DNA from 3 places in the Arthrobacter sp. P1_B9 genome. Region 2 is predicted to be linked to each of the others. Evidence: riboswitches for the same ligand, from Rfam matches in the RefSeq annotation. Region 2 holds a riboswitch; each other region holds the start of a gene.
The links. Region 2 has a riboswitch for cyclic di-AMP ahead of AC1D1A_RS09190 (aggregation-promoting factor C-terminal-like domain-containing protein). Riboswitches for the same ligand answer to the same signal wherever they lie in the genome.
Positions count from the first base shown of each region.

Region 1 (6,240 bases), on a different contig from region 2:
AACTTCCCGGGTTACGGTCAACCGACTCGCGGAGCCGATCCAGGTGGAGCCGGAGCTTCTGGCCCAGCTCGACGAGGGCGGAATCAGGCCTGGCGCGCTTGTCTCGCTGGAGCGGGTGGGGGAGTACATCTCGGTCCGCGTCCCCGATATCGAAGGTGCCCTGGAACTGCCGCCCGAGGTTGCCGCGCACGTCTTTGTAACAGTCGCCTGACCAGCCACTACGCGCCGGTCATGGGACGACCCATGAGTTGTCCACAATTGCGGTTACGGATTTATTACCGGGCGGCTTAATCGCCTATAGTTAGTGCCCAGTACCGATACCAAAGCGTTACCTGATCCGAAGCCGAGCCCTGCCAGCGGATCAGTCGCAGAACTACCTCCTGGCAGGGGCGGGGGAACCACTTTCGGCTGCTACTTCGGCAGCCTTGGGGTGAAGTCCGTCAGCGGCAAGCAGCTTCCACCGAAGGATCCCCTGGGATGCATCTGTGCGTGGCTGCTTGCAACGGCGGACCGGGTCTTTGATCTCTCTGACCCGAATCCGACAGCTAACTTCGCAGGCCATCCAGAGAGGAACCGTTCTTGACCACCCAGACCTCCAGGGGCCGTCGCCGCGCGACCGGTCCCGCACCGGAGCCGCGTCCCGTCGTCGCACACACGGCCGAACGCCCGCGGGACGTGCACCGGGATGAACGCCGTCGCCGTCGCAGTCCGTTCCGCCAGGTCACGGACTTTGCCGCGGCCAGCGGGGTCGGGCAGAAGGCCGGGATCGCCCTGGCCGCAACTGGTCTGGTTCTGACCGTGACGGTCCCCGTCACGAGCCCGGTGATGGCTTCGAATCCGGGCGGGTCCGGCGCGCTCTCCGCTGCCGTGCAGCCGGATGTCACCGCTGCCGCCGCCGCCAAAGTCGACTTCAACCGCACGGCCGTCACCACGAAGGGCGATCCGGACGGGAAACTCAAGCAGCTGCTGAGCGCCCAGTCTGTGGGCACCATCACCCGCGCGGCATCGGCCGGCACCCTGGGTGCGCCGCTCGACCAGCTGGTCACGGCCTCGCCCTTCGGCTACCGTGTCAGCCCCATTACCGGGGGCGCGGGGGAGTTCCACCGCGGCCAGGATTTCGCCGCCCAGTGCGGCACGGCGGTCCACGCGGCCGCCAGCGGCACCGTGACCTTCAACGGCTGGCATCCCTTCGGCGGGGGGAACCGCGTGGTCATCGATCACGGCAACGGCCTGGAGACCACGTACAACCACCTGTCCTCGGCCTCGGTCAAGGTCGGCCAGAAGGTTTCCCGCGGTGACGTCGTCGCCATGAGCGGAACCACCGGCGCCTCCACGGGCTGCCACCTCCACTTTGAAGTGATGGTCAACGGCGATGTCGTTGACCCGCTCGGCTGGCTCTAAAAAGACGATGGGCTGCTCTCAACTTCCTGTGACACGCCGTGATCTGAATGTGACATTGGATCCGGACTGCTGTAGGGTTTGAAGCACGCCAACTTTTCCGAAGTTGGCGCTCTTGAGTGGATTGCCTAGCTCTGCCACCGCTCAAGGTCCGTTCGCATTACATCGTCTGGCAGGGGCGGGGGAACCAATTTTGGCCTTCGAAAGAAGGCCTTGGGGTTAAGTCGCAAAGCTTCCCAGGAAGCAGCGCGGCCGGGTGACTCCCATCCGAATCCGACAGCTCACCTCGTAGGCATTGGGAGAGGCTACTTTCGTGTCTTCACGCCACAATTCTGCGCGCATGCGCACCGGCGAGGCTCTGTCGAGCCCGCTGGAATCCACATCACGTGCCGCCCTTGCCGGCGCCCGGATTGGATCACGTTCCGCAGGCTCAATCTCTAGCGAGCCCGGACAGCATGCAGTTTCCGCTTTTGGCGCGTCTTCGCAGTACACCCTTCGCTAAGTAACCCATTTCGGGGCGATCCGGCGTACCCCCAAGATGCCGGAGCGTCCTCAGTCCGCGCCCGAAAGCGCGCGGTCCAAGGATCACGAAAGAGAGAACTTAATGACTACTCGTGCAAACGTTGCACGGCACCGCGCCGAGGTCACCAAGACCAACTCGCTGGCTGTTATTGCTAAGGCTGTCGGCGACAACGCCGGCGGCGTGGGCCGTCAGGCTGCGGTCATCGCCGCAGCTTCCGGTCTGGTCCTGACCAGCGGAATCGCAGCCAACGCTGCTGAAACCAATGTTCAGCGCGAATCCACCTCCGCTTCGGCCCTGGAAGTCCAGTCCGCAGCTCCGGCCACCATCTCGGCCGCTTCCACCATCGCGATCTCCTACGAGAAGCCCGCCGTGACCACCACGCCGGCTCCCGTTGTCGAGGCTCCCAAGCCCGTTGTCAAGGTCCAGGACGCCACGGCCACCCGCGCCGGCGGCACCGAGCTTGGCGTCAGCGGCGGCGTCGCTGCCCAGGCCCCCGCTGGCATCGGAAGCGGCGCAGGCGCGACCATCGCCGCCGCTGCCTACGCACAGATCGGCGTGGCGCAGGACTGCACCGCCCTCGCCACCAACGCCCTGGCCGCGGCAGGCATCCACTACCACGGCTGGCCGGCAGGTTACCTGTCCCTGGGCCGCACCGTGAGCGCCGCCGAGGCACGCCCGGGCGACCTCGCTTACTACCAGAACGGCGGCGTGGGCATGGCTCACATCGCGGTCTACGTCGGCAACGGCATGGCAGTGCACGGCGGCTGGAACGGCGGCACCACCGCGCTGTACAGCGTCAACGTCGGCTCCGGCCCGGTCTTCATCCGCGTCGGCGCCTAAGCACGAACCCCAGCATTCCGAAAGACCCCCGCCTGCAGGCGGGGGTCTTTTGCGTTGCCGTGCAGTGAACTTTCCGCGCCCGGGACCGCACCGGTGAAAAAATATTCGGTGATCCGGCACTTGAGTGTTTACTCTTGTGTTGTCGATCCATAGCCCGACCATGCAGAGGGCAGCCGGCCCTCGTGCCGCTGGCGGGTGCGGCCGTGAAGAGGTATGCGGATGCGCACTCTCGTTCTGAATGCTGGATATGAACCGCTGGCGGTCATCACCTTCCGCCGGGCGCTCGTCCTTGTCCTGACCGGAAAGGCCAGCGTGGTGGCCGAAGGGGACGACCCCGTGGTCGGCCCCCAGGACATTTTGGGCCGCCCGTCCGTGATCCTGCTGAACCGCTACATCCGGCCCAGGTACAACACGATGACTGCGGTGAGCCGCCGCGGCGTGCTGCGCCGGGATGCCCACCGCTGCGCGTACTGCGGCAAGGCTGCCCACACCATCGACCACATCCAGCCCAAATCGCGGGGCGGGGCCGACTCCTGGGAGAATCTGGTGGCGGCGTGCCTGCGGTGCAACAACGCCAAGAGCGACCATACGCCGGCGGAGATGGGCTGGAAGATCGGTTTTGTTCCGGGCCCGCCAAAGGGTGCCATCTGGCAGATCAAGGAACTCGAGAAGCCGACGCCGGCCTGGGATCCGTTCCTGCTGCCTGAATCGGCTGCCTGATCTGCCCCCTTGCTGATTGATCAGCCGGTGAAGACGCTGCCGGCGCACGTGACGGCTTGTTCGGTGGCCGCTGGCGCCGCGCTAGGCTGAAACGATGGAGTTCGATGCCATCATTCTCGCCGGGGGGCGGTCCTCACGCCTCGGCGGCGTGCCCAAATCCGGGCTGGTCTACGACGGCGCCACCCTCCTGGAGCGGTCACTGCGGGCCGCCGGCGCGGCGGGGCGCACCGTCGTCGTGGGCCCCGACCCCGGGGGCCTGCCCGGCGGCGTCCTGACCTGCCGGGAAGAGCCGCCCTTCGCGGGTCCGGCCGCAGCCATCGCGGCGGGGCTGGCCGCCCTGGCCGCCGATCACGCGAGCCGGCACGCAGTAGCCGCGCCCTATACCCTCGTCCTGGCGTGTGACATGCCCCGGTCGGAAGGCGCGGTCCATGCCCTGGCCGAGGCGCTGGCCGCGTCCGGTGCAGGCACGCCGGAAAGGGACGCGGCCGACGGCGTCATGGCCGTCTCGGCCGACGGCCGGAAACAGCCGCTCGCGGGCTTTTATGGCACGGCCGTGCTACATCGTTCTGTCGCGGACGCCGCGTCCCGGGACCGGTTGGAAAACGCGTCGGTGTTCGCCCTTCTTGCTAGGCTGGACGTGCGGGAAGTTCGCGTTCCCCCGGGTTCCACGGATGACGTCGACACCTGGGATGACGCGTCCGCACTGGGGGTATCCGGCAGGATTCCCGACGGCGGTCCGGGCTCCGGCCCGGCTCTGCACAGCTGAACTCGACCATGGAGGCAAACGGTGAAAAGCCAGGACGAAACACTGGAAGACTGGTGCCGTGCCCTGCTCCAGGCCCTGGAGCTGGACGACGTTGAGATTGACGTGAATGAGGTCCTCGCCCTGGCCGGCGTGGCCGCCCATTCCGTGGTGCGCCCGGCGGCACCGCTGACCACATTCATTGCCGGCTTTGCGGCCGGCCTGGCCTCAGGCTCCGGGCAGGCCGCGGACTCCGTGTCCATGGAGTCCGCGATGGCCGTGGCCCGCCGGCTCGCCAAGGACTACGCAGCCGCCGAAACTTCCGGGGCATGACGGCTGCGGCCCCGGACGGCAACGGCCCCACCACCGCCGCAGGTGGAGATGGCGTCAGAGATGGCGGTGAAGATGGCGTCAACGATACCGGCGGAAATGGCGTCGGAACTGGCGGTGGAGAGGCTCCCGTAGACGGCTCTGGTGGCCCTCACATCGCGGCGCACCAGGATGCAGCGGGCGAAGACACTGCGGACCAGGATGCAGCGGACGAGGAGGCAGGGGACCAGGGCGCCGCGGACCAGGACGCCGCGGACGAGGACACTGCCGCGGAGCCGCACAGGCACCTGGCCCACACGTGGCAGGAGGCCCGGCAACTCGCGTTCGAGTGCGCCGTTCCCATCCCGGCCGCCCCTGTTCCGCTGCGGCAGGCGCTCGGCCGGACGCTCGCGGCGGACGTCGTTGCCCGGCAGGACATGCCCCATTACGCTTCCTCTGCCATGGACGGCTGGGCCGTCAACGGCAGCGGCCCCTGGATCCTGGCCGAACCCGGCCAGCGTCTGGCACCACATCAGGCCAGCCCGATTGCCACCGGCGGCCTCATCCCGCCCGGGGCCAAGGCCGTGTTGCGCAGCGAAAGCGGCATCATCGACGTCGACGAGGACGGCCTGCCCGTCCTGAAGCTGGGCGGCACCGCGAAGCCGGGAGACCCGCGCAACGGCGACCACATCAGGAAGGCCGGGGAGGAAGCCGCCGCCGGGGACGTACTGATCCAGCGCGGCACGGTCCTGAACCCGGCCCATCTGGCCCTCGCCGCGCTGGCCGGAAGTGACACCCTTCCCGTGCTCGGCAAGGCCGTGGTCCGCCTCGTTTTTACTGGCTCCGAGGTCGTGACGAGCGGGATACCGGCACCCGGGCAGGTCCGCGACACCTTCGGACCCCAACTGGCCGCCGTGGTAGGAATGCTCGGCGGGATCTGTACCGAAGAAGTGAAAGTCGGCGACACCTACGCCGAGTGGCTCGCCGCCCTCGAGGACACCGATCCTGCCGGTGAAAACCTGCCTGCCGACGTCGTGGTCACCACCGGCGGCACGGGGCGCTCCGGGACAGACCACCTCAGGCGCTCGGTCGCCGAGCTCGGTGGCCGCCTGCTGATCGACGGAATCGCCATGCGCCCGGGCCACCCCGCCGTGCTGGCCGAGCTGCCGGACGGCCGCTACATCCTCGGCCTGCCAGGAAACCCGCTCGCGGCCATGATGGCGCTGTCCACGATCGGTGCCCCACTCCTGGCGGCACTCGGGCACGGCGCGATCCCCCCGCTCAGCGAGGTGCCCTGTGGCTCGACAATTGACGCCGACCCGGGCCGGACCCGGCTCATGCCCTTCCGGCTGCTCTATGGCATGGCATCGCCGGCGCAGCACACCGGCCCGGGAATGATGCGGGGGCTGGCCGCCGCCGACGGTGTGCTGGTGGTCCCGCCCCATGGCGTGCAGCTGGGGGAACTGGTCCCCGCCTTCGCCCTCCCGTGGGGTGCGCCGTTGCCTGACGCGTCGGCAGCGGCCGCCGAACAGAAGCCGGCGGCGAAGCGGACCGCCAGGAAAACCTCGGCCAGTGACGGGCCGGTGGACTGGAGTGCCCTTTTGGGCTGAGTCCTGGCCCGCTGCGCCGGCGCGGAGACAAGGCACGCCGCCAGGATCAGGCACTTACAATGATGGAACCAGCCAAAGATTCAAACAGCCGCTAGCTT
Region 1 covers NZ_JBFUAA010000015.1:133,507-139,746, reverse strand. The annotation lists gene AC1D1A_RS18045 (iron-dependent transcriptional repressor DtxR) at 1-211, shown strand, start outside; cyclic di-AMP (ydaO/yuaA leader) riboswitch at 362-575, shown strand; gene AC1D1A_RS18040 (M23 family metallopeptidase) at 580-1,401, shown strand; cyclic di-AMP (ydaO/yuaA leader) riboswitch at 1,538-1,707, shown strand; gene AC1D1A_RS18035 (NlpC/P60 family protein) at 2,003-2,761, shown strand; gene AC1D1A_RS18030 (HNH endonuclease) at 2,981-3,481, shown strand; gene mobA (molybdenum cofactor guanylyltransferase) at 3,576-4,247, shown strand; gene AC1D1A_RS18020 (DUF6457 domain-containing protein) at 4,269-4,556, shown strand; gene AC1D1A_RS18015 (molybdopterin molybdotransferase MoeA) at 4,553-6,142, shown strand.
Region 1: it holds a riboswitch for cyclic di-AMP, as region 2 does, so the genes downstream of both, AC1D1A_RS18035 (NlpC/P60 family protein) here and AC1D1A_RS09190 (aggregation-promoting factor C-terminal-like domain-containing protein) in region 2, are expected to answer to the same signal.

Region 2 (6,240 bases):
CGGGTGATCCCGGCCGCGCCGCCGAAGCCGACGTTTCCGTTGCCTCCCGGGCCGCCGGCGTTGCCTCCCAGGTTTCCTCCCCCGGGCATGCCCCCGCCTGACCCGGTGATCCGGCCCAGGCCGTTGTAGCCGAACGTCAGTTCCAGGAAGCTGTTGGTCTCAGACCCCGCCATGTACGGCCGGACCGAGGCCGGCGTCAGCTGGAACAGCACAACGTAGCTGCCGGCCACGACGGCGATCCCGGCGGCGGCGGCCAGCAGGTGCAGGAGCCGGCGGCCGAGGGTGGTGGGCGCCGCCCACAGGTAGGCCAGGGCCAGCCCGGGAACGATCAGGAAGCCCTGCAGCATCTTGCTCAGGAACGCCAGGCCGATGACCGCGCCGGCCGCGGCGAGCCACTTCCAGCCGGCCTTCTCGATGGCGCGGGTGGTGAGGTAGGCCGCCAGCACCAGGCACAGGGTGAGCATCGCGTCCGGGTTGTTGAACCGGAACATCAGGGCGGCCACCGGGGTCAGCGCCAGGGCGCCGCCGGCGAGCAGGCCCGCGGCCGGCCCGGACACCCGCTTGATGGTCAGGTAGAGAAGCCCGACGGCGGCCACTCCCATGAGCGCCTGGGGAATGAGCATGCTCAGGGCCGAGAAACCAAAGATCCGTCCCGCGAGGGCGGGAATCCAGAGTGCGGCCGGGGGCTTGTCCACCGTGATGGCATTGCCGGCGTCGAGGGAGCCGAAGAGCAGCGCGGTCCAGTCCTTGGTCCCGGCCTGGATCGCCGCGGCATAGAAGGAGTTGGCGTAGCCGGTGGCCTCCAGATTCCACAGGTACAACGCCGCGGAGACCACCAGGAGCAGCGCTGCCGAGGGCCGCACCCAGCGGGGCTGCGGTCCGAACAGCAGCCGGTCCCGGCGGCCTTGGGTGGCCGGCGCCGGGGACGCGGGCAGATGGGGCGCCGTCCCGCCGTCTCCGGGAACCGGGTGTGGCTGTTCCTCGGCGGCCGGCGGCCTGCCGGCCGGGGAACCGCCCTGGGCTCCGGCGGTGGGGCTAATGGTTGCCGTCATTTACTTGGCCTTTTCTGTGCGGGAGAGGGAAGGATCGGGGGCGCCGGGCGCCGGAACGGCAGCGGCGGGCCTGTGGCGGAAAACCACCAACCGGAAGAGCAGGAACTTCACGGCCGTGGCGGCCAGGTTGGCGGCGGTGACCGTGAGCAGTTCAAGCCAGCGGTCCGGGGCCGCTCCCGACGCGGCGTGAACGAGGGCGAGTGCGCCCGAGGTCAGGGCCAGCCCGATGCCGAAGACCAGCAGCCCCTCAAAATGGTGGCGAGCCGCCTGGCTGCCGCCCTGGATGCCGAACGTGAAGCGCCGGTTGGCCGCAGTGTTGGCCACGGCGGTGGTGAGCAACGCGAGGAAGTTTGCCAGCTGCGGGTCCATGAACCCGCGGCAGAGCAGGAAAATCGCCAGGTAGGCCAGGGTGGAGGCCACCCCGATGCTGCCGAAGCGGACGAGCTGTCCGAAGAGGCTTCCGCCGGGGCTTTGTTCCTGTGCCCGCGAGGCGGCCGGCAGCGGTCCGCGGGCCAGGGCCGCGCGCAGGTCGGGAACCGGGATCCTGCCCGAGACCAGGTCCCGGCTCAACCGTGCCATGCCGCGCAAGTCCGCGAGGGCCGTCTGGACGATGTCCACGCTGGAATCCGGGTCGTCGGTCCAGTCCACCGGGACTTCGTGGACGCGCAGGCCGCACTTTTCTGCCAGGACCAGCAGCTCGGTGTCGAAGAACCAGGCGTTGTCCAGCGTGTGGGGAAGCAGTTGCCGGGCCACGTCCGCCCGGATCGCCTTGAAGCCGCACTGCGCGTCACTGAAGTGGGCGCCCATGAGGGCCTGGAGCAGGAAGTTGTAGCTGCGCGAGATGAATTCCCGTTTGGGTCCGCGGACCACGCGGGAGTTGCGGGTCAGCCGTGTCCCGATCGCCAGGTCGGAGTGCCCGGAAATGAGCGGGGCAAGGAGCGGGCCGAGGGCCGCCAGATCAGTGGAAAGATCCACATCCATGTACGCCAGGACCGGCGACGGCGAGGCCAGCCACACCTTGCGGAGTGCGTTTCCGCGGCCCTTTTCTGCCATATGGACCACCGTCACTTCGCGCAGCTCGCGGGCTACCCGTTCCGCGGCCTTGAGCGTTCCGTCGGTGCTGGCGTTGTCCGCCACGGTGATCCGGAAGGAATGCGGGAAGGCGCCGAGCAGGTACGCGTGGAGCCGGCGCAGGCAGGCCTCGAGGTCCCGTTCCTCGTTAAAGACCGGGATGGTGACGTCCAGCAGGGGCGTGCTGGCGCGCGTATCAATGGCCGTGCGCCGGCCGCCGGGGCCGGTCAGGGCCCCAGCGATCGGGCCCGGGACGGGTGCGTCGGCCAGCGCAAGCCCCGAGGGTGCCCCGGGGGCCGCCGGGCCGGCCGGCGTCGCCGTGGAGCGGGGCAGGGTTCCTGTGGCCTGGTCTGTGAATGTCATGGCTCAACTTTCCCGGCGGCCCATATGAGGGCTTTAGGGTCAAGCTGTGCGGGGGCTGTGGAAGTCCGGGCCGCCGGGGCCGGTCCGGCCGTGGAGACGCAAAGAGGCCCCGGATCCATGCGGATCCGGGGCCTCCAGGGCGGGGGCGGCTAGTGCCGGTTTAGTACCAGTTGTGTGCGTAGTGGAAGTTCAGGGCACCGCAGGGGGAACCGTAGCGCGACTTGACGTAGTTCAGGCCCCAGTTGATCTGGGTCCGGTAGTTGGTCATGTAATCGGCGCCGGCGCTCGCCATCTTCGAGGCGGGCAGGGACTGGACCACGCCGTAGGCGCCGCTGCTGGCGTTCGTGGCGGTGGTCTTCCAGTCGGATTCCTTGGTCCACAGCTTGTGCAGGCACTGCATCTGGCCGGGTGCCCAGCCATAGCTTCCCAGCTGGGACGCGGCGTAGGCCTGCGCGCCGGCGGGGTCGTCGACTGCGACCGGCGCGGCTGCCGGTGCCGGTGCCGGAGCGGCTGCCGGTGCCGGAGCGGGGGCTGCCGCGGGAGCCGGAGCAGGTGCGGGGGCTGCCGCGGGTGCCGGAGCAGGTGCTGCCGCGGCTGCCGGTGCGGCAGCAGCGGGCGCGTGGATCAGCGCTTCGGCTGCCTTAACCTCCGAGATCTGGGGAGCCACGTTCTTTTCCGTGGCAGCGGTCGGCCCAGCCACCTGGACCCGCTCGAAGTTGAGCTTGGCCAGCGGGTCGGCGATCGTGGCCGTCTGGCTCGCAACATTCGCCGTGTGGGCGCCCGGCTCTGCCGCCTGGCTGGCGGCGCCGCCACCCAGCAGCAGCGCGCACGCGGCGGTGACGACGGCGGCACGGCGGCCGGTTACACCGAGCCCGGCGGCGAACCGCGACAGGGCGGATGCCTGCTTGACCGGTTCGGCGCGGTGGCGCGACTTGGCGGCGCCAACTGAGCGGGAATGCGAACCGCCGTCAGGGCGTGTTTGTACCTGGAATTCAGTCATGGTGGCCTCTCAACGCCGGCGGAGTTAGCTGTCGGGTTCGGATGAGGTCATCCGGCCGCACGGAACATCACGTGTCGGCTTCACCCCGAGGGCGCATGAAAGCAGATTGCCCGGGAACTCTGGGTCCCCCGCCTCTGCCTGGTCCAGCGGAATCCGGGAAGCGGCAGAGTTTGGCGTCCGTCCGGATATGCGGCACCGATGGCGGCGCACGCTAACGACGCTACAGGACCCGGCCGCTTAAGTCACATTTTGGTAACAGGAGTCACAGTGCCGGGGTGTCGGGTTGCGCCGGGCTCACCGGTCGACCGTCCGGGTCGTTTGCGCCGGCGGCGGCCGTTCCGGTTACGCCGGCGGCGGCGAGGCGGGCAGCCGCACGGCGAACTCCGTGCGGCCCGGCCGGGACGTGACCTCGACTGTTCCTCCGTGGGCCTCCACGATCGACTGGACAATGGACAGGCCCAACCCGCTGGTGCCCTCGGACGTCGGCGCGGCGGTCGCCGTGCCGTGACCTCCGCGGCTGCCGGAAACGGCGCCGGAGGACGAGCGTGCGGCGGCCCCGGACCCGACCCTGGCCGTCGCGACGGCAGAATCGGCGGGGACGGCTGCGGGGTTCGACGCCGGATTGGTGCGCGAGGCGTCGGCCCGGGTGAAGCGGGCGAAGACCCGGCCGATAAATTCCGGGGCGATGCCGCTGCCATTGTCTGTCACGGTGACCACGGCACTGCCGTCAGCCGAGCGCATGACGCCCGTGACCACCTTGGTCCCGGGTTCCGTGTGCTTGCGCGCATTGGACAGCAGGTTGGCGAGGACCTGGTGAAGCTGGGTCGCATCACCGCGCACCACCACGGGCTCGTCCGGAAGTTCCAGCTGCCAGATGCGGTCCGGGGCCATGACTTTCTCATCGCTGACCGTCTCGATGGCCAGTTGGGTGAGGTCGACGTCGGAGATTTTGAGCGGCTGTCCCTCGTCCAGGCGCGCCAGCAGCAGCAGGTCCTCCACGAGCGTGGTCATCCGCTCGGACTGGCTTTGCACACGGGCGAGGGACCTCTCGCCGTCGGGGGTGAAATGCTCGGTCATCCGCATCAGCTCCGTGTAGCCGCGGATGGCCGTCAGCGGGGTGCGGAGTTCGTGCGAGGCGTCGGCGACGAACTGCCGGACCTTCATCTCGCTCTCCTGCCGCGCCTCGAGAGCGTTGGAGACGTTGTCCAGCATCTTGTTCAGCGCGTAGCCCACGCTGCCCACTTCCGTTCCGGGATGGGCCGCCGACGTCGGGACGCGGACCCCGAGCGCCACCTCGCCGGCGTCCAGCGGGAGACGGGAGACCTTAGTGGCAACCTCGGAGAGCTGTTCCAGCGGCTTCATGGTCCGCCGGATCAGGGCCGTGCCGGCGAGCCCGATCAGCACGAGCCCGCCTGCGGACACCACCACCATGGTCCAGACCAGGGAGGCCAGGGTGCTTTGTTTTTCTGCCAGCGGGAGTCCGGTCACAATCACGTCACCGTACGGTGTTCGCGCCGCCGTGAGCCGGTAGGCGCCGGCCGAAAGGCTGCGGTCCACGGACACGCCGCTCGGGGTGAGGGCCAGGAGAACCTTGTTGTCGGCGGGGGAGAGGCTCTTGACCGCGCCGTCCCCGGCCAGGAACCCGGCCCTGCTGACTTCGCCGTCCACTATCCGTGCGTTAAGCGTCCCGACGCCCTGTCCCCGGGCTTCGAGGGGGTCGGGGCGCCTGCCCGAATCGTCGGAGGAGGGCCGGCCGAACTCGCTCGAACGGTGCGAGGCCTGGTCCAGCTGGGTGTCGAGCTGCCGGGTGAGGAAGAGGTCCATGGAGGCGTAGCTGAACAAGCCCACAGCGCCGCAGATGGCCACGAGCAGCGCCATGGCGACCAGGACCAGCCGGGTGCGCAAATGCCACGTCGACGGGTTGCGCCAGTCGCGTCCGGGGACGCGGGTCATGCCGGAAAGTGAGGGCACGGATCAGTCCGCCGGTTTCAGGACGTACCCGGCTCCGCGCACCGTGTGGATCATCGGAGCGTGGTTGGCGTCGACCTTCTTGCGAAGGTAGGAAATGTACAGTTCCACGATGTTCGCCTGGCCGCCGAAATCGTAGTCCCAGACACGGTCCAGGATCTGGGCCTTGCTGATGACCCGCTTCGGGTTTTCCATGAGGTAGCGCAGCAGCTCGAACTGCGTGGCGGTCAGGTGCATTTCCTCACCGGCCCGGGTGACTTCGCGGGTGTCGACGTTGAGCACGAGGTCTCCCACCACGAGTTCGGCGGTGTCCATGGCAGCCACTCCGGAGCGCTGGACCAGCCGGTGCAGGCGCAGCAGCACCTCTTCCATGCTGAACGGCTTGGTGACATAGTCGTCGCCGCCGGCCGCCAGTCCGGTGATGCGGTCCTGGACGGCATCCTTGGCGGTGAGGAACAGCGCCGGCACCTCCGGCGCGAACGCGCGGATCCTGTTCAGCAGTTCGACGCCGTCGAACCCGGGCAACATCACGTCCAGCACCAGCACGTCGGGGCGGAACTCCTTGGCTAGCCGGACGGCTCCGGGCCCGTCCTCGGCTACGGCCACAGACCAGCCGGCCATCCGGAGCCCCATGCTCATGAGCTCGGAGAGGCTGGGCTCGTCATCCACCACGAGGGCGCGGATGGGGGAGCCGTCCGGATGCGTGAGCTGGGGAAGGTTGTTGGTCATGGAGTGCGAAGTGGCCATGGGGACAACTCTCCGATCTGCCGGTTAGGCGGGGCTTTG
Region 2 covers NZ_JBFUAA010000005.1:87,900-94,139, reverse strand. The annotation lists gene AC1D1A_RS09200 (glycosyltransferase family 39 protein) at 1-1,052, opposite strand, end outside; gene AC1D1A_RS09195 (bifunctional glycosyltransferase family 2/GtrA family protein) at 1,053-2,486, opposite strand; gene AC1D1A_RS09190 (aggregation-promoting factor C-terminal-like domain-containing protein) at 2,647-3,486, opposite strand; cyclic di-AMP (ydaO/yuaA leader) riboswitch at 3,486-3,645, opposite strand; gene AC1D1A_RS09185 (sensor histidine kinase) at 3,829-5,439, opposite strand; gene AC1D1A_RS09180 (response regulator transcription factor) at 5,461-6,201, opposite strand.

Region 3 (6,240 bases), on a different contig from region 2:
TCCGACTCACGTCTCTCAATTCACGCTAGGGAAGGTGCTCCGCGGATCGCTCCAACATGCACGTTTGTGCATGCATTTTTCGACGCCGCTGGTGCCAGGTGGGGTTGCGTGGAGAGACTGCTGCACAGTTGTGCAGGTAGGGGCATGCCGCCCGCCGTCGCCCCCGGTCACCTCACTCTCCGGTCACCTCACTTCTCCGGTCACCTCACTCTCCGGGCGGAAAATCATAGGAGGCCTGGATCGTCGCCGGCGCTGTGCCGTAGGACAGGACGATCTCGTCGTGCGCCTTGAACGGGAGGTCCCGGATCCCGGCGTCGAACTTCCGGCCGTTCACGTAAACGGTCCAGCCATCCAGCGAACCCCCACCGGTGCCGGGGGCGCCGTTGCCACCGAGGACGCCCCACTCCGTCAGGAGCTGCCCGAGGGTGAAGACCTGGCCGGCGGTGGGGGACTCGATGTGGACCACGCCCGTGGTGTCGTGGGTGTGCAGGGCTGAGATGCCGTTGGCCCTGTGGTCAGCTCCGGTGGTGATGCCGATATTGGCCGGCACCGCGATGGGCTTGCCGTCCTTCAGCACGTCCAGATGTGCGTGATAGTGGTCCACGTTGCCCTCCGCCGTCAGCACAGTGAGGCCGGCCTGGGCAATCCGGCCGGGCGCCCCCGTGATGTCTAATGCGAAATCAGGGGCCGGCGCCGCGGATGCCGCAGGTGACTCAGGCGACGGTGCGGTAGATGGCGCAGGGGCAGCGCATCCTGCCACCCCCAGCGTCATGCCGGAAAGTGCGATGGCGAGTGTCAGCTTGGTGTGCATGGTTGCGTAAACCGCTTTCGATCGGAGGCTTGCCAGTTCAGTCTAGGCAGATGGTCCGGGTCCACCGCCCAGGACAGCTTGGCACCGCGTTTCCGCCGCGAGCCGCGAGGGGAAAGAATGGACAGGTGAGTGATGCCGGCGAATTCATCGACCTCTCGCTGCAGCGCGAAGCTTCCTGGCGCCGCGCTGAACAGCTTCAGGCGCGGCTGGAAACGGAGCCGGCGGGCAGCGGCCTCCGGTTCTACGGCACGTCCGTGGGCGCCGTGCGCGGCACGGTCCGGGATGCCGGCCGCCGCTATCCCGGGCTGTCCCGCGATGAGGTCACTGCGCTGAGTTCCGAACTGTGGGGCTCCGGGCTCGGAGGCTCCGGCCGGGGGGCCGCGCCGGTTTTCGAGCGCCGGCTGGCCGCCGTGGTCCTGCTGCAGGCCAACGTGAAGCTCCTGACCAACTCCGACCTCACCCGGCTGGAGGGCTTCATCCGGCAGGCGCGGGTGCGGGACCTTGTGGATCCGCTCGCCGTCGACGTCGTCGGGCCCCTGGTGGACGGACTCGATGTTCTGGCCAGGGTGCGGGCCGACAGCGTGCTGGACCGGTGGGTGCGCGAGCCCGACGCCTGGCTGCGCCGGGCCGCGCTTCTCTCGCCGTTGCTGGCGCTGCGCGCGGGCGCGGGGGACTGGGACAGGTTCCTCCGGCACGCCAACGCGGTGCTCGGCGAGCCGGGCGGGACGTTCGACGCCGACGGCACAGCTGTCCGGGATGCCGTCTCCCGGGTCCTGGCAGAGATGGCAAAGTGGAGGCCGGAGCTGCAATTCACGTCCATTGGAGAATGACCCTCCGAAATTTCGCCGCCGGCTCGGCTTTGGCCCAGGCATTTAGACATCCGGACTGTCAGGCCTTCGGACCCCCCGGATCGCCCTGCCCAACGGCGCTGCCGGAATTTCCGGACTTGCCGCCGGCATTTGCCGGGACCGCGAAAGTCCTCGCCGCCCGTGACCCGGCGACGGCGCCCGCGGCTATGGTGACCAGCGCTCCCACCAGCAGGGCCGCGGCCTCGCCTGGGAGCAGGACCTGAAGCTGCGTGCCGATGCTCGCCGCAGCCACCGGTACGCCAAGCTGGGCCGCCGACAACACCCCCAGCGACAGCGGGAGTCCCAGGAAAGCCAGGTCGGCGTGGGCCAGCAGGGCCCCGGCCCCCAGCAACAGGCCGAGGGCCATCATGTCCGGGTGCCCGGCCAGGTCCCTTAGCGTCAGCGATGCACCCAGCCACACGAAGAAGAGCGGACCCAGGAAGCCGTCGCTGAGCGCGAACAGTTGCCGGGCCAGCCGCCGCGGTTCGCCGACCGCAGCCATCACCAGGCCGAAAGAAAAGCCTGCCATCATCACAGACACATTGCTCCACGTCGCGACACCGGCCAGGGTGAAGAGCACGGCCAGCTGGATCCGTAGCTCCAGGGCAAACTTGCGGCTTTCCGAGAGCCGGTGCACGCGCCGACGGATTCCCTGGCGCTCCAGCCAGCGCAAGCCGACAAAGAGCACTACCGCGCACCCGGTCACCGCGAGGACACCCAGCGCCGCCTGGACTGCGTGGGGCGGATCCACCAGGAGCGGCAACGCCACAATGCAGGCTGTGTCGGCTATTGCCACCTGCGCTGTCATAGCGACGACATCTGGCCCGCCGAGGCGCAGGGAATCGACGATTGGAAGCACCAGGGCGGCCGACGAGGAGGCCAGCAGCACGACGTAGAGGGGAGCATGTCCAGTCCCGAACAGCAGTCCGATGCCGGTTCCGATCACCACCGCTGCCGCTGCGGCCACCATCGCCCGGCGGGAGCCTTTGCCGAGGGCGCCACGGATGTGCGGATCCCGCACGGGAACGTGGGTGCCTGCCACGAACATCATCAGCGCAAACCCGATATTGGCCAGCAGGGTGAACGTCGGGTCCGCGGGGTCCACCAGGGCCAGGCCTGAGCGCCCGATCGCGATGCCGGCCAGCAGCTCACCCAGCATGACAGGCAAGTGCCAGCGCGCCGGCAGGGCCAGCAGGGGGCCAGCCAAGGCGATGACGGCGATCAGCGCCAGCGACAGGAAGGTCACGGTTCGCGGCGGCCGGCCGGCGCCGGGCCTGACCGCCGTTCCACCACCGCATAGGCCTTGCCGTCCAGGAAAGCCCAGTCGTTGACAACCATGTACCCGAGCGCGTCCACCCGGTCATTGAGGATGTGCTCGTCGAAACCCCCGTCGCGCGGTTCCGCGTCCCATGTGCTCACGTGGACGTCCCCGCCGTCGAGGATCAGCAGCTCGGTGTTGACGTCGAAATCCTCTTGGGGCTGAGTGCTCAACTGGCAGATGGCGACACAATGGCTGTTCATTTTCGGGCCTCCGCTTCCGGTGGTGCTGATGGCATCATCCTATGTTCGGAAACGGCGCCGCCCTATGGGCAAATTGCGGCCCGGCATCACGGCTCCGTTACCTGAATGTGACTTTCGGGTGCGGTTCGCGCTACGGTTGATGAGTGCCTGTTGTCTCCGATACGGGCGCTCCCCAGCCGATTGCCTAACTCTGCCGCGGCCCGGGGGTAACTCGCATCAACGTCCGGCAGAGACGGGGAAACCACTTTTGATCTGCTGATATGCAGGTCTTGGGGTGAAGCCGCACAGTGCCCGCAACGACGGGCCCGGGAGTGCGGCCGGGTGCCTCCCATCCGAATCCGACAGCTCACCTCGCAGGCATTGGGAGAGGCTACATTTTTCATGACTTCAGTCAATACTTTTGCGCGCCATGCCGCCGTCCTCGCCGCCGCATCCGGCCTGGTCCTGACCAGCGGAATGGCCGCCAACGCCGCCACCGCCCCCGTGCAGCGTGACTCTGCTCCGGCGTCGAACGTCGACGTCACCGGACAGGTCAGTGCCCCCGTCAGCGCCGATTCAAGCGTCAAGATCAGCTTCGAGCGCCCCGCAGTGGATTCTGTTGCCGCGCCGGTCATCGAACAGCCCGTCGCACCGGCTCCGGCTCCCGCTGCAGCCCCGGCGGCAGCGCCCAAGGCTCCGGCCAAGCCGGTCATCCAGGTGCAGGCCGCTCCGGCAGCAGCTCCGGCAGCAGCGCCGGCCGCGGCGCCCGCGGGCGGACGCAACGCCATCATGCTCTCGGCCGCCTACAGCCAGGTGGGCATCACCCAGGACTGCACCGCCATGGTGGAAAAGGCCCTTGGCGCCGCGGGTAAGCCCGTTGGCGACATCGGTCCCCGCGCGTTCCTTGGCCTTGGAACCGTTGTGGCGACGCCGCAGCCCGGTGACATGGTGGTCCAGTCCGGCCACGTCGGCATCTACGCCGGCAACGGCCAGGTGGTCAGTGGCGGCATGAACGGCAAGAACCAGACCATGGTCCACCCGCTGTCCTGGCTCACCGCGACCGGCGGCGTGACGTTCGTCCGCGCCTAAGCCGCACGGCCCCGACCCGGGGCCAGACAGTCCGGAAAGACCGGCGCTCGAGTTCCCTTGGGGGCAACTCGACCGCCGGTCTTTCCTGTCTCCGCATTCGGGAGTCCGGGATCCCGATGGCATATCTTTCCCCGGCGGATGGACCTCAGGGATTCCCGCTGCCCATGAGCGGAAGCGTCAACTTCATGACGGTTCCCTCGTCGCCCGTCGCGGCCACCTCGACGGTGCCCCCGGCCGCGACAGCAATCTCCCGGACCAGGGCCAGGCCGATGCCAAAGCTCCGCTGTCCCTGTGAGGTGCCGGTGCCGGCCGTCCGCACGAACCGGTCAAAGATCCGGGCCTGATCGACGCCGGTGATTCCGGTCCCGGAGTCCGCCACCGTGATCACGGCGCGCTTCTGCTCGATTGAGGTCGTGATGGACACGCGGCCGCCCGGAGGCGTGTGGGCCAGCGCGTTGTCCGCCAGGGCCAGCACGGCACGCCGCAGCGCATTCTTCTCGATCCGGGCCAGCGGCCGGGCATCGGCGGAGAATTCCAGACGCACCTGGCGCTGCTCTGCCACCTGCTGGAGGCTGCCGGCGACGCTGGCGGCAGCGTCGGCGAGGTCGGCAGGGGGCGCGGAACGGTCCGGGGCCTCCGCGGTTGCCGCGAGGAGCAGTTCGTTGACAATCCCTGTCAGCGTCGCGGCGTCCTCCCGGATCCGGGCCAGGTCGTGGCTTTGCCTGGAGCCGGGCACAGTGTTGCGCTGGGCCAGCTGGATCCTGGTGTCCAGGATGGTCAATGGCGTGCGCAATTCGTGGCTGGCGTCCTGGACAAAACGCCGCTCCCTTGCCAGGGCATCACTGAGGGGACGAATCGCGCTGCGCGCACTGAGCCACCCGACGATTCCGGCCAGCAGGATTCCCGCCACCCCGGCGATGATCATGGCTTCGAGGACGTCCTTGGAATCCAGGTAGGTGTAGGCCGTCCCGGCCGCCGCCGAGCCCGGCACTTCAGGATGGGCCAGTTGGTTCGTGAGGTATAGCGCCGTGGCGGCGAGCAGCCCGAGAACCATGACCGCGCACGCAGCACTGATCCGCACCGCGACCTTGAGGGAAGCCTTGCGCAGGATGGAGTGGTCCGGATTTCCGCCGGCCGGCCGGCCGTCACTCATGGGCTTCGCCGATCTGGTATCCGAGGCCGTGCACCGTGCGGATCACTGCTTTGGAGATCTTCCGGCGCAGGTGATGAACATAGGTATCGATCACGCCGGGCTGTTCCGAGGCGTGGAAGCACGCCGCGAGGAGCTCATCCCGGGTGAAGACGCGGTCCGGTTCCGCGGCCAGGGCAGCCAGCAGCTGGCCTTCCTTTGCGGTCAGTGACACCGTTTGCCCGTAGACGGAACGGACGGAGCGCTGCGTTGGATCCAGTTCCCAGTCCCCGATCGCCACCGGTGCCGGGGCCGGGGGAGTGAAAGTCCGCGTCAGTGCGCGCAGGCGTGCTGCCAGTTCGCCGGCGTCGAACGGCTTGGTCACGTAATCGTTGGCGCCGGCGTCCAGGCCCCTGACTTTTTCGTCGGCATCGCCCAGCGCGGTCAGGATCAGGATGGGCGTGGCAATGCCTTTCGACCGCAAAGCCGTAATGAGGGCGATGCCGTCCATGCCGGGCAGCCCGCGGTCCACCACCATGACGTCCCAGCTCCCGGTCAGTCCCTGGTGGAGGCCGTCGCGGCCGTTGGTGACCAACTGGACCCGGTAGTCCGGGTCCAGGAGCTCGGCGATGAGCGGTCCCAGGACGGCGTCGTCCTCGACGAGCAGCAGGGACGGAAGGTCAGCGGAGGTCATGTCAGCTATTCTTCCGCGGCCATTTCCTCAGTCCGCAGTCCGGCCCCGGGTTCTTCTGCCGTGTCGCCGGCGGCTTTGTCTGCGGCTGCGGCTGCGCCGCGGGAGTTCCGGCGGCGTTTGAGGAGCTGCACCACCCCCGGCACGACGGAGACGAGCACCATGGCCACGA
Region 3 covers NZ_JBFUAA010000006.1:36,606-42,845, forward strand. The annotation lists gene AC1D1A_RS10270 (hypothetical protein) at 206-811, opposite strand; gene AC1D1A_RS10275 (DNA alkylation repair protein) at 937-1,641, shown strand; gene AC1D1A_RS10280 (cation:proton antiporter) at 1,700-2,905, opposite strand; gene AC1D1A_RS10285 (hypothetical protein) at 2,902-3,150, opposite strand; cyclic di-AMP (ydaO/yuaA leader) riboswitch at 3,352-3,554, shown strand; gene AC1D1A_RS10290 (hypothetical protein) at 3,562-4,248, shown strand; gene AC1D1A_RS10295 (sensor histidine kinase) at 4,394-5,401, opposite strand; gene AC1D1A_RS10300 (response regulator transcription factor) at 5,394-6,071, opposite strand; gene AC1D1A_RS10305 (DedA family protein) at 6,077-6,240, opposite strand, start outside.
Region 3: it holds a riboswitch for cyclic di-AMP, as region 2 does, so the genes downstream of both, AC1D1A_RS10290 (hypothetical protein) here and AC1D1A_RS09190 (aggregation-promoting factor C-terminal-like domain-containing protein) in region 2, are expected to answer to the same signal.